DNA from 3 places in the Alkaliphilus metalliredigens QYMF genome. Region 1 is predicted to be linked to each of the others. Evidence: riboswitches for the same ligand, from Rfam matches in the RefSeq annotation. Region 1 holds a riboswitch; each other region holds the start of a gene.
The links. Region 1 has a riboswitch for cyclic di-GMP ahead of AMET_RS02345 (methyl-accepting chemotaxis protein). Riboswitches for the same ligand answer to the same signal wherever they lie in the genome.

Region 1 (4,297 bases):
GAATAATTAATAAACCAGATGGGAGGCTAAACTACTCCCATTCTAAAAATTTTCTTTGCCTAAAAGTATGCTTTGCATACGAACTGTTCCATAGTCTTATTTGTCCCTTAACCTCTTCTCCACTGCCTTTTCCTCTAGTAATCTCATCTTTTTCTTTAGATTGATCTTTGTTTGCTAGTAAATTTTGATTTGGCAATCGTTGTTTATCATTAGCAATTACCTTACTTTTTATGAACATCATTAATCAATTAGCTACTTTGTTTTGAATTGTCCAATTAAACTAGTTAATTCTTCACCTATTGTAGATAATTTTTGAATAGAACCCATCATCTTTTTAAACTCAGTCCCTTGTTGTTCGGTACCACTTGCTACTTCTTCGGTGACTGCGGATGATTCTTCGATCACTGCCGATATTTCTTGAACAGTAGCAGAGATTTCTTGACTAATACTTGCTACATCTGTAGATAAGCTATTAATCTCTTTAACTTGTAATATACTTTCTTCCGTACCTTGAATAATACTGCTAAAAGCATCTTTAGTTCTTTGTGAAGTTTCTAACCCCTTTTCTATTTGCTTATCTGCATCATTCATCAAGCTAACAGCTTTACTCGTGTTCTGTTGTGTATTTTTTATCAACGCCTCTATGTTTTCAGTTTCCCCTTTAGAATTTTCAGCAAGCTTTCTAATTTCTTCTGCAACTACCGCAAAACCTCTACCAGCATCTCCTGCTCTTGCTGCCTCTATAGAAGCATTTAAAGCAAGAAGATTTGTTTGTTCAGCAATATTATTTATCATTTGTAATATTTGTGAGATCTCATCGGAATCATTTTTTAATGTTCTTATCGTTCCCCCTAAACCATCGGTGAAATCCGCTATTTCTTGCATTACATTCATATTTTCATCTATTGTAACTTGTCCAGTTGCAGCTTTTTCCATAACACTATCTGTTGATTCATCTAATTTCTTTAGCTTTACATCAATATCTTGTATATTTTTGGCTAGTTCATCAACTGCATGTCCAATATCCGTAATGCTTTGACTTTGTTCATTGGAACCATTGGCTAGTTGTTGAGTGCTATTGGAAATCACTTCACTAAACTCATTCATATCACTAGAACTATCAGCTAATTGTTGGGTAGACAAGTTAATCGTTTCAGTAGCATTCTGTATTTGTCCAATTAGGACCCGTAAATTTTCTATAGTATGGTTAAACATATCAGACAATTGTCCAAATTCATCTTTACTTTTAACTTGTACTTTTTCCGTAAGATTGTTATTTGCTAATCTTTTTCCTAGATCAGTTAAGCTATCTAATGGTTTCTTTATAAAAAACTTAATGATACCAAAAGCTACACAACCAGCTAAGAAAATTGAAACTAAAGTTGACATCACATTCATAAGCAATAGATTATCCATCACTTGAGATGCATATTGCAGAAAGATAGAGTTGCCTGTAGTGACAAAAGTAAATGCAAGAACAATAAAAACAGTCAATTTAAACTGTAAACCCATCCCAGCTTTTCTGATACTTTTAATCTTAGAAACGTTACCATTTGACATTGTGATTCCTCCTATAAACACTTAGTAGCAAACTATTTTAGAACTAAAAATGTATTATCAGGACCTCTATTTCTTCTTGTATGAATACATCTATTTTTCTCATCCCCCCCCTTTTTTTTTACAAATTTGTTATCGTATTTTAAAACTCACATTCCGCTGAATGTATATTTATTTTTCACTAATTATTGATTTATGCAAATTAAATCCTTTTATTTGAATTAAAGGAAATTTGCAACTGTGATATTTTTAAATAATTTCAAATTTTTATTATGATTTTAGAATATTTATGCGGAATGTAAGTGAGAACTTACTATCAATAAAAAATCTTTATCTCTTCATAAAAAATGGGCCTCTATTAAAGGGGCCCGATGTCTTAATACACAACTAATCAGTAAGCATATTGGCTTTTACACTTACTAATTAGCATTCCGGCAACCTGGCAATCATAGGAATAGTGTCTTCCCTTAGACCCATAGCTTTGCGCCCTTATTTTTCAATAAGTTTGCTTTTATCAACATTATTGTTGGTATTATGCAATTTTCAATTAAACTATATTCTCAGTAGGACTTTTTATCTAATATAAGTCCCGTTTAGATAGTACTTATACTTCAACTCTAAAACTATATTTCGACATTTTTTCTACAAATTCCTTCTTTATTTTACAAATTTTTATATTTTTTCAAACTATAATCCTTATAACATTCATTTAATTACAGTTATTTTCACTAGTGTTCAAAAATTAGATAATATTTCTATTGATTTTTAAAATTTTTTTCAGTTTTGTTGATGGAGCTCTACAATTAAGCCTTCAGGGAATATATTCCAGTAAAATTAAATACAACTATCCTTATAAAACAATACTATTCCTGTCATTGCTTCATAAGTGGTACATCTTTCGCGAAAACGACTTAGGCTTCGGTCACTTAAAGGCTGTTCCATAGAACTGGTAGTATGCAGGCCATACTGAAAACGTATATCGAATATAAGTGATTCTAAAATCTCTTCATCTGTAACTCCATGCATCTCCTTTAATATCATGGCCCCAATAATAACATTAACGGGTGTATTAGGACGGAATGCTTTATCGCTATAGAGGACAGAAAACTCTTCTTCATCAATAGCAGGAAATACTTTTTGTGCAAAGGCTTTTGCCCATGATTTCGCAAGAAATTTTTTCTCTCTTTGTGTAAGGGAAAAAGCACTGTCATTTAAAGATATTTGATTATAATCATTTGCTACAAAAGCCACTTTTCAATCCCTCCATAATTAGTTATATTAAACTAATTATATCAAATTCGGATAAATAATGGTGTTTGTATTAAATTATCTGGTGTATATAATTCATTTTTATATGTAAGCTTTTGACACTCTAATCCTATTACATAAAAAAGTACCAGATAATAAAATATTATCTGATACTTTTTGTATTACTTTACCTACTGTTATATTTATCTTCAGTGTCGTTCTTGTAAATTAAACTGCACTTTCCTTTGCCTTTTCAGGTGTACTTGTCTTTGGAAAAACAATATTAAGCACAAGAGCAACTGTTGCCGCTATAACAATACCCGAACCACCAAATAAAAGTCGAATTCCTTCCGGCATATTGACTAATATTTCTGGAACAGAACTCATTCCTAGCCCTAATGCTAAAGCAGTCGCAAGGATGATTCCATTACGTCCATCCAGTGGCTCTTGGGTAACCAAATTAATCCCACTGATGGTGATCATTGAAAACATAATGATTGCTGCTCCGCCTAGCACACTACTTGGCATAATGGATATTAGTGCTCCAACCTTTGGGAATAATCCCGCAATAATTAAAAATATGGCTCCAGTTGCTATGGCAAATCTATTCACAACGCCTGTCAGTGCGACGATACCCACATTCTGACTAAATGAAGTATTGGGTAGTACGCCGAACAGTGCCGCAAGAGAGCTACCAATACCATCCATTATTACCCCACTAGATAATTCCTTATCAGTGGCGTCTCTTTTTAATCCTCCCATTGTGATACCTGAAATATCACCTACAGTTTCAACAGCTGTGACAATGTACATAACGCCCATTGCTACAATGGCATCCCAATGAAAGGCTAAACCAAATTTCAATGGCGTCGGGAAACTGAACCATCCAGCCCCCTGCACAGTACCGAAGTCTACCTTACCCATTGGAATCGCTATCAGATAACCTACTATGATTCCGATAAGAATTGCAGAAGCACTTGAAAATCCTTTTGTGAATTGCTTAAGCATTAGTATTGTTACCAAAACCACAGTTCCTAAAAAAAGATTTGATAGAGAACCAAAATCAGCAGCTCCCGATCCACCTCCAAAGGATCTTACTCCTATTGGAATTAGTGAAAGTCCAATGGTAAGTACCACTGTTCCCGTAACCAGTGGTGGAAAAAACTTTCTTAAAGGCTTAATAAAAAAACCTAAGACCCCTTCAAAAACACCTCCAATAAGAGAAGCTCCCAAAATTCCCGCCAAACCATATTTAGCTCCTATGGCTAGACTGGTTCCTATGAAGCCAGAGCTTGTCCCCATGACAATCGGAAGCTTTGCGCCAAAATACAATTGTAGCAGGGTCACAACTCCCGCGATGAACATAGAAGCTTGAATCAAAAAAGTTCTATCCTGTACAGAAATTGATAAAGCACCTGCAATAACCATGATTGGTGTAATATTCCCAGCAAACATTGCCAGCACATGTTGCATACCTAACGGTATGGCTTCT
Region 2 (4,297 bases), 130 kb from region 1:
AATGGTTCTCCTCCTGAAAATGTCACACCACCCTTTGACTGTTCAAAGAATATACGGTCCTTTTCGATCTCCCCCATGACCTCCGCCACCGTCATGTCTTTTCCAACTAGCTCCAAAGCTTCAGTAGGACATCTATCCACACATTTATTACAAAGAGTACAGTTTTCTCCATTAATTTTCCCTTCCTGTATAGCCTTTTGAGAACAGGTATCATGGCAGCTACCACAATGAATGCATCTCTGCTGTGTAAAGAGTATTTGCTGTTTCCTATCCTTGCTTTCAGGGTTATGACACCACCAACAATTTAAGGGACATCCCTTCAAAAAAACCGTGGTGCGGATTCCTGGCCCATCATGCAATGAGTACCGCTGTATATTAAATATCCTTCCTTTTTCCAAATTATCACCTCATTTGTAAATAGCAAATCACCTTAGTTAGCTATCACACCCATAGATCGCTTATATTTGTCTATTTAATATATTATAGATCTTTTAATGGTAGAAGAACAATATTTTTACAAAAATAGTAAAACCCCTTGGGTATGTGAAATTACCCAAGAGGTTTTACTTATCTATTCATGGCTCTATGGTTCTTTTAAAAGTATATTGCTATTTTAATACTTAAATTTAGCAATGGCCCCTTGCATTTCTTCAGCTAATCGTGCCAATGAATCACTTGCATTAGCTATTTCTCCCATAGATGCAGTCTGCTCTTCTACCGATGCCGAGGCTTCCTCAGTCCCGGCTGCATTTTCTTGTGATATGGCTGAGAGATTCTCAATGATTTCTATGATTTGGTTCTTTTTCCCTCCCATTTTTTCACTTGATTGATTGATTTCCGTTATGATTTCCTTCATCTTCTCAATTGCACCATTGATGCCTTTAAATTTATCGTTGGTAAACTGGACACTTTCTGTTTGTGATGCAGTGACCTTCTCCACCTCTTGGATTGTGTCAACGGCATGTCCTGTTTTATCTGTTAATTCCTTAATAATACCAGCAATTTCCTTTGTAAATGAATTAGATTGTTCTGCTAGTTTTCTTATTTCTTCTGCCACTACTGCAAAACCCCTACCTGCATCCCCTGCTCTTGCTGCTTCTATGGCTGCATTTAGAGCTAGTAGGTTCGTTTGTTCTGCAATACTTCTAATCATTTGGCTGGCATTTTCTATTTTTTCTGCACTTTCATTCGTATTGACAATAATCGTATAAACTTCTTCTGTAGATTCACTATTAATCTTTGTTTTTTCCACCAAATCCTTTAATATTTTAAAGCCTTCATCCTTTAATTTAGTAGCTTCATTTGCAGAAATATTCAAATCTTTGATGTATTGTTGATCTTTTTCAATTAACTCACCTAACTCATTGACATGTTCAACTCCCTTTTCCGTATCCTTTGCTTGGTCGTTGGCCCCTTCAGCAATTTCTTCAATGGTTTTAGCTACTTCATCTGCCGCAGTAGCAGATTGTTGGCTGGTAGCAGTTAACTCTTCAGCGGAAGCCGCTACTTGCTGGGCTGTCCCAGATATGTCTTTAACGAGATCAATCAAATTCCTTTGCATAACATCCAGTGCCCTGGTAATGGTTCCTATCTCATCTTTATTGTTTAAATACTTTTTCGTTTTACTATTTTCGTCAAAATACAAATCATAATTTGATATTTTCTCAATCTCCAAGGCTAAAATAGCGATTGGATCTGCGATTTTTTTGGCTATTGTATATACAAAAATAATTCCTATTATTAATCCAATTACTGTCACCATCGACAATCCATTTCTGAGCCCGTTGATATGTCCCTGTATTAATTGATTGGATCTTTCTCTTGGTACACCAAGAAATAATATTCCTATTGTATTTCCACTTTCATCATTGATCGGCTTATAGACAGTCATATAGGCATTGTCTAAAATCATCGCTTCTCCCACAAATTGTTTTCCTTGGGCTACATCACCATAAGCCAAACTATCTTTCCCCAGATATGTACCTACGGCTCTTTGTCCGTCTTCTCCCATAATATTTGTTGCAATTCTTTTGAAATCGTCATCACTTTTAGCAAATATAGTGGCTGCACTTCCCATGTCTTTTAGAATGGCATCAACCATTTCATTATTACCTTCTATGTTATTCCCTTTCGCATCTATCAATTGACCATTTTCATACTCTACATTTCCAAAATACTGCTGTAAATAGAATGTCGATGAAGCAATATCCCCCATCAGTTTTTCTCTTAATAATTCCTCTTCTAATTCCTGCATCCCATTTAACCCGCTATTATATGCTAAGAAACTGATGATTAAAGTGGTAAAAAGAATTAACGTACAAAAATAGATAATGAGTTTTGTTTTTATGCTTTTCATTTTTATGTTCCTCCCCGTTCAGATGTGTATAACTCTATACGTGTCATCAACCATAAATCTACTACTCATTTGAGACCACGAAGTAATACATACCTCCCTTTATATTGTCTTCTCCCTCATGATTACAGTGTTTTACTTGCTGATACCCTAAAAAAACATATAAAAAAGAAGACCCCTTGATAAAGGTGCCTTCTCCTAATAGATACATTAGTCTAAGATTTGCAACCTGACAATCATAGGAATAAAAACTTCCCTTAGACTCATGGCTTTGCGTCCTTACTTTTCAGTAAGTTTGCCCTTATCAACGTTGATATTATACAATTTAAGTTAAACTACAATGGCTTTCATTGTACAGTTTAAGCCAAACTAAATCAATAGTAATCATTACCAAAATAGTCTTTACTGTATAGTATCTTATTACCCTAAGTAGGTTTAAATAAACAGGTGCCCACAAGATCATAGCCCCCATTTCCATAAATTTCAGACCCTCTCCCCGAAGGGAGAGAGTCTAAGGTTTTTAAAATATTACTATGGCCTTTTAGCTCCAAAGGCCCTATTTACCAAGAAAGCAAAACCTACTACATAAAATCCCAGTACCAAAATCATCATGATAATAGAAGTTCCTGACATATAATCTCCTCCTTATAAGACACTCTCGTCATCACCCTGGGTAATGTCTCTACCTGCACCAATTTTACTTGCTAGCCAATTATTGGTCAGTAGTGCAATGACAATCAAGATTGCCCATTGGAATACAATGGTTCCTGCACTAAAGACCTCAAATGGAGCCCACCAATTACCTGGATACCACGAGATTGCTTGCATAAACCACCACCCCGTAACCACAACAAAGAATACCGGGAATAATCGAATACATGTGGACCACCATTTTCCAACTTTAAAGTCAGCCCATTCTGTATTAATATCATTATTTCTAGCTCTTTCAAGACCATACTTTGCCAAGGCAAAGGCAACAAAGAGACCACTGACTAATAGTCCCACTCCCCAAACCCAATCTTGATTGTCTAGGAAATGCAAACTATAGGCTGAAGGAATCCCTAACAGAAATCCCGCTACCACAATTGAAGCCGTTGCCTTTTTACGATCAAAACCCATATCCATAAGGTTTCTAACCCCTACCTCAATCATAGGAAGCAGAGAGGATAAAGCTGAAATTGCCATTGCCAAGAAGAAAATGGCTGCTAAAAACTGTCCTGCTGGCATTGTTGTAAAGAGCTGTGCCAAGTAAATAAAGGTAATTCCTGTGTTTCCTGAGGATAAGGCTTCAGCTGCAAACTCAGGGGTTGGGGATAGGGCATAAATGGCTGGCAATACTGTCATCGCTGCAATCAAAGCCCCAATATTGTCTCCAAAACCCATAATCATACAGTTTCCTGCCACATCTTCCTTCTGCTTGGTGTAAACAGAGTAGGTAATGATAAATCCCCAACCGGCTCCAGTTGACCATGCTGCTTGGGTAAATGCCTCTAGCCATATTGTTGGGTTCTTTAACATATGAAGGTTCGGTGTAAATAAGTATTCCAATCCTTGTAATGCCCCTGGAAGTGTCAAGGCTCTAATGACAGCTGCAATTAACAAGACGAAAAGTGTTGGGATCATAATCTTTGAAGCTTTTTCAATCCCACCTTTAACTCCCTTGTAAATAATAAATCCAGCAATCAACATCGATAGAAAGTGAAATGTGATTGTTTGAGAAGGTGTTGTGGTGAACACATTCCAAATTGCTTCTGTTTGCGCCGTGGTGACTCCAGGTTGAAATGCACCAGAAACCGCTAAAGTGAAGTACTTCATTGTCCATCCCATTACTACTGAGTAATAAAACATAATGCCTAAACAAACAACCGCAATCCATGTCCCCATCCATGTGTATTTTTTTCCGACAAAATCTCTAAATGCACCGATGGTTCCCAATCCAGTTTT
Region 3 (4,297 bases), 490 kb from region 1:
ACAGTCACCAGATTTGGTGTTGATGGATATTTTTCTTAAGGGAGAAATGGATGGCATTGAAGCTGCAACTAAAATACAAGGACAACTTAAACTGCCAATCATTTATTTAACCTCTTATTCAGAGACGAAAATTTTAGATAGAATCAAGGCAACAGAGTCCTATGGTTATTTAGTAAAACCAGTTAAGGAGAGTGTGCTTCATACGAATATTCAAATGGCCCTCTATAAAGCCGATATTGAACGAAAGCTTCGAGAAAGTGAAATAAAGTATCGTGCATTATTTCAAAACATGATGGATGGCTTTGGATATTTTCAAATTGTGATAGATGAGAACAACCACCCAGTGGATTTTATTATATTAGAGGTGAATAGAGCCTTTGAAAGATTAATGACAACCAGCCGCAGGAAAATTATTGGGAAAAGGGGTACCGAAGTATTTAAAGGAATGGTTGAGTCAGACTTTGATTGGATCGAAGAGTGTGGACGTGTTGCTTTAAATGGAGAAACGGTTCATCGGAAGGAAAGATACTTTGAGAATTTAAAAAAATGGATCTCTTTTGCTATATCAAGCCCTAAGGCTGGGGAATTTATTATTATTTTTACAGATGTTACTGAGCAAAAACAAATGCAAGAGAATTTTCGAGAAGGGAAGGATAGGCTAGATAGCATTCTCAATTCCATTGAAGACGCCATTTGGTCAGCAGATCCAAAAACCTTAGCCCTACGCTATCTCAACCCAGCAGGAGAAAAGGTGTTTGGTAGGCCTGTACGAGAATTGTTGGATGAAGGCAAACAGTTTATTTTTGAAATGGTTTTTCCTGAGGATCAAGAAATAATGAAGGATGCATTAGAACAAATATTCAAGACTGGAAGCTGGGATGTTGAACTTCGGATTGTACATCCTGACGGACAGGTGAAATGGATTCGAGATAGAGCGTGGATTGTAAAGGATCAATACGGTCAAACGGTACAGATTGATGGGATTGCCACAGATGTGACCACCAGAAAGTTAAATCATGAAGAAATTCAGTACTTGAGCTTTCATGATAAGTTAACAGGGCTTTATAACCGGGCATACTTTGAGGAAGAATTTAAACGATTAAATAAATATCGACAGCTCCCCTTAAGTATTATTGTGGCAGATGCCAATGTGCTAAAACTAGTTAATGATGCATTTGGACATAAAACGGGAGATGACGTGTTAATTAAAATCGCAGAAGTATTAAAGGATTCTTGTCGAGAAGAGGATCTGATCTTCCGATGGGGAGGAGATGAGTTTGCCATCTTACTACCACAAACTGAAGAACGGGTAGCCCTAGATATTTGCAAGCGAATACAAGAAACCTGTGATGATTTGAAGAGTGAACCGGTTAAAATTAGTATCTCTCTGGGAGCTGCGACAAAAACAAAGATAGAGCAAGATGTGAATACTGTGATTAAAGAGTCAGAAAACCGTATGTATCACAACAAGCTAATCAGAAGTAAGCAAGTAAGATATGAAATCATTAATTCGCTGCTGGCTACATTGGTTGAGAAAACCAGTGAAACAGCAGGACATATGGATAGACTACAAGTCATGGGGGTTGGATTAGGGAAGCAAATGAATCTGTCCCAAGGAGAATTAAAGGAACTACAGGTATTGGCAAAAGTACATGATGTTGGAAAGGTATCGATTCCTACTTATATACTAGAGAAACAGGAAGACCTAACAGAAGAAGAAATTGAGCGTATAGAAAAACACCCGGAAATTGGTTATCGAATTGCCAATGCAACTTCTGAACTAGCCACCATTGCAGAAGGGATATTATCTCATCATGAACGATGGGATGGATTGGGATATCCAAGACAATTAAAGGGAACTCAAATTCCGCTTCTAGCAAGAATTATCGGAATTGTAGATTCATATGATATCATTTGTCATGGAACCGCTCATAAACAGGGCGAAGGAGAAAATGTGGCCCTTCAAGAAATTATAAAAGGAGCAGGCACCCAATTTGATCCAGATTTAGTAGAAGCATTTGTTAAGATGATGAAGAGTAAAACCGATTAGGTTTTACTCTTTTTATTTGTATTTACTTCTATAAAGTGAAATTGATGAGTAGACTCAATATATTTTTCTTTATTTGTTATTATATTTGTATAATTTTATAAAATAATGTAGAATGAAGAAGGAATTGTTAAAAGTATGTCGAAATTGATTTATTAGAGTTAAGAGTTAATACTTTGGCTTTATTAATGCAGAACACTGAATAGGTATTAACTATTATTAGTAATATCGTTTAACTAAAAACTACATAATACCAACGATAATGTTGGTAAGGGCAAACTTATTGAAAAATAAGGGCGCAAAGCTATGGATCTAAGGGAATATTATATTCCTATGATTGCCAGGTTGCCGAAATGCAAACTTGTAAGTATAAAGATTAATATGCTTTCTGAGTATTTATGTATTGCGACACCTGGCCTTTTCCTAGAGGCCAGTTTTTTTGTGGAAAAAAGGAAGAAAGTAAATCAGTTTTCAGCATAGAAGCATAGAAGCATAGAAGCATAGAAGCATAGAAGCATAGAAACATAGAAACTATAGAAATGAAAATCATAGGAGGAATAAAAAAATATGGCTAACACAAAGAATAAGGGCAGAAGGTACTCAATCAAGTTAAGATTAATCGTTTTACCATTAATCGTTATATTTATTGCTATTTTAGGTATTGGGGTTAGATCTTCTCTTCTAATAAAAGACAGCTTACTGGATCAAATGCGAAGTGATGGCTTAGAACTTTCACATCTAGCTGCTGCACAATTAGAGACAGCCACTGTTTCTTTGGAAACAGTTAATACAATGATAGAAAACAATATAAGCGCAGTTGCTAGAAATGTAATCTCCAATCAAGATAATATGAGCAACAATACATTAACCCAACTGGCAGAGAGTTTAGATGTTCATGAAATTAATATCTTTAGTCAAACTGGTGAAATTATTTATTCTAACCTTAATGAAAACATAGGTTGGATTGCAGATGAATCACATGCTTTGCATCTTATGCTGAGGGAAGGAAAAGTTGAATTAATGGAAGAGATAAGAGAAAGCACTGTCTCTAATGACTACTATAAATATGGATACACAGTAAGTCCTACAGGGGATGTAATACAGGTAGGAATTCTCGCAAATGTGATTCATGACTTATCGGAAAGTTTTAGTTATCAAAGCACTGTTGAAAATTTAGCTAAAGAGGAAAATATTGTTTTCGCTCTTTTTGCAGATAAAAGCTTAAGGGCTATGGCTCACAGTGATCGGGAGAGAATTGGACTTGATCTTAGTGATGATGAAGGAATTCAAATAGCAGCTGGAAATGGAGAGGTTTATACATCGGAATATACTTATTTAGGAATAGAAGTATATGAAGTATTGGTTCCTGTTTGGATAAATGGGGAACACGTAGGGGCGATCAATCTTGGGATATCTATGGACAATGTATATGCTGCAGTATCGAAGAATACTGTACAAGTAGGCATTTTGGGATTGATCTCCTTTTTGGTAATTGGCAGTATCTTATTTGTAATGTCAAACTATGTAATCAAAATAGTCAATGTCGTAAAAGAACAGTTGAATGTAATTGCTTCAGGAGATTTAACAACTGAGTTTTCGCAAAAACATCTTAATCTAAAAGATGAATTTGGAGAAATGATCGGTTCTATCATTGACATGCAGACATCTATCAAGGCAATGATAGAAAATATAGCCACCACCTCTCAGCAGGTAGCAGCGTCTTCACAAGAGCTCACAGCCACTAGCCAACAGTCAGCTACAGCAGCAGATGAAGTCGCTAAAACCATTGAAGAAATGGCTAAGGGTGCCAATGATCAAGCCAGGAATACAGAACAGGGAGTAGAACATATTAACGGATTGGGTCAGTTAATAGAAGAAGACCAGCAACATATTACAGAGTTGAATAAGTCTAATAGTGAAGTAACTAAGTTAAAGGATGAAGGATTAGAAGTATTAAAGGATTTAGTAGAAAAGACAAACCTTAGCAATAAATCATCGGAAGAAATACATGAAACGATTGTAGAAACTAATAAAAGTGCTGAAAAAATAGAAACTGCAAGTGATATGATTAAAAGTATAGCTGAACAAACGAATCTACTGGCGTTAAATGCCGCTATTGAAGCAGCTAGGGCAGGGGATGCAGGTAAGGGATTTGCAGTGGTGGCAGAGGAAATACGAAAGCTAGCAGAACAATCTTCTAAATTTACAGAGGACATAGGTATCGTGATACAAGAGTTAACGAGTCGAACA

Region 2: it holds a riboswitch for cyclic di-GMP, as region 1 does, so the genes downstream of both, AMET_RS02925 (methyl-accepting chemotaxis protein) here and AMET_RS02345 (methyl-accepting chemotaxis protein) in region 1, are expected to answer to the same signal.
Region 3: it holds a riboswitch for cyclic di-GMP, as region 1 does, so the genes downstream of both, AMET_RS24150 (methyl-accepting chemotaxis protein) here and AMET_RS02345 (methyl-accepting chemotaxis protein) in region 1, are expected to answer to the same signal.

What each region holds. Positions count from the first base shown of each region.
Region 1 covers NC_009633.1:477,851-482,147, reverse strand. The annotation lists gene AMET_RS02350 (hypothetical protein) at 32-241, opposite strand; gene AMET_RS02345 (methyl-accepting chemotaxis protein) at 253-1,560, opposite strand; cyclic di-GMP riboswitch class I at 1,988-2,077, opposite strand; gene AMET_RS02340 (transposase) at 2,392-2,808, opposite strand; gene AMET_RS02335 (uracil-xanthine permease family protein) at 3,034-4,297, opposite strand, start outside.
Region 2 covers NC_009633.1:606,948-611,244, reverse strand. The annotation lists gene AMET_RS02930 (glycyl-radical enzyme activating protein) at 1-398, opposite strand, end outside; gene AMET_RS02925 (methyl-accepting chemotaxis protein) at 614-2,356, opposite strand; cyclic di-GMP riboswitch class I at 2,574-2,663, opposite strand; gene AMET_RS02920 (sodium-dependent transporter) at 2,999-4,297, opposite strand, start outside.
Region 3 covers NC_009633.1:972,032-976,328, forward strand. The annotation lists gene AMET_RS24145 (diguanylate cyclase domain-containing protein) at 1-2,050, shown strand, start outside; cyclic di-GMP riboswitch class I at 2,311-2,400, shown strand; gene AMET_RS24150 (methyl-accepting chemotaxis protein) at 2,615-4,297, shown strand, end outside.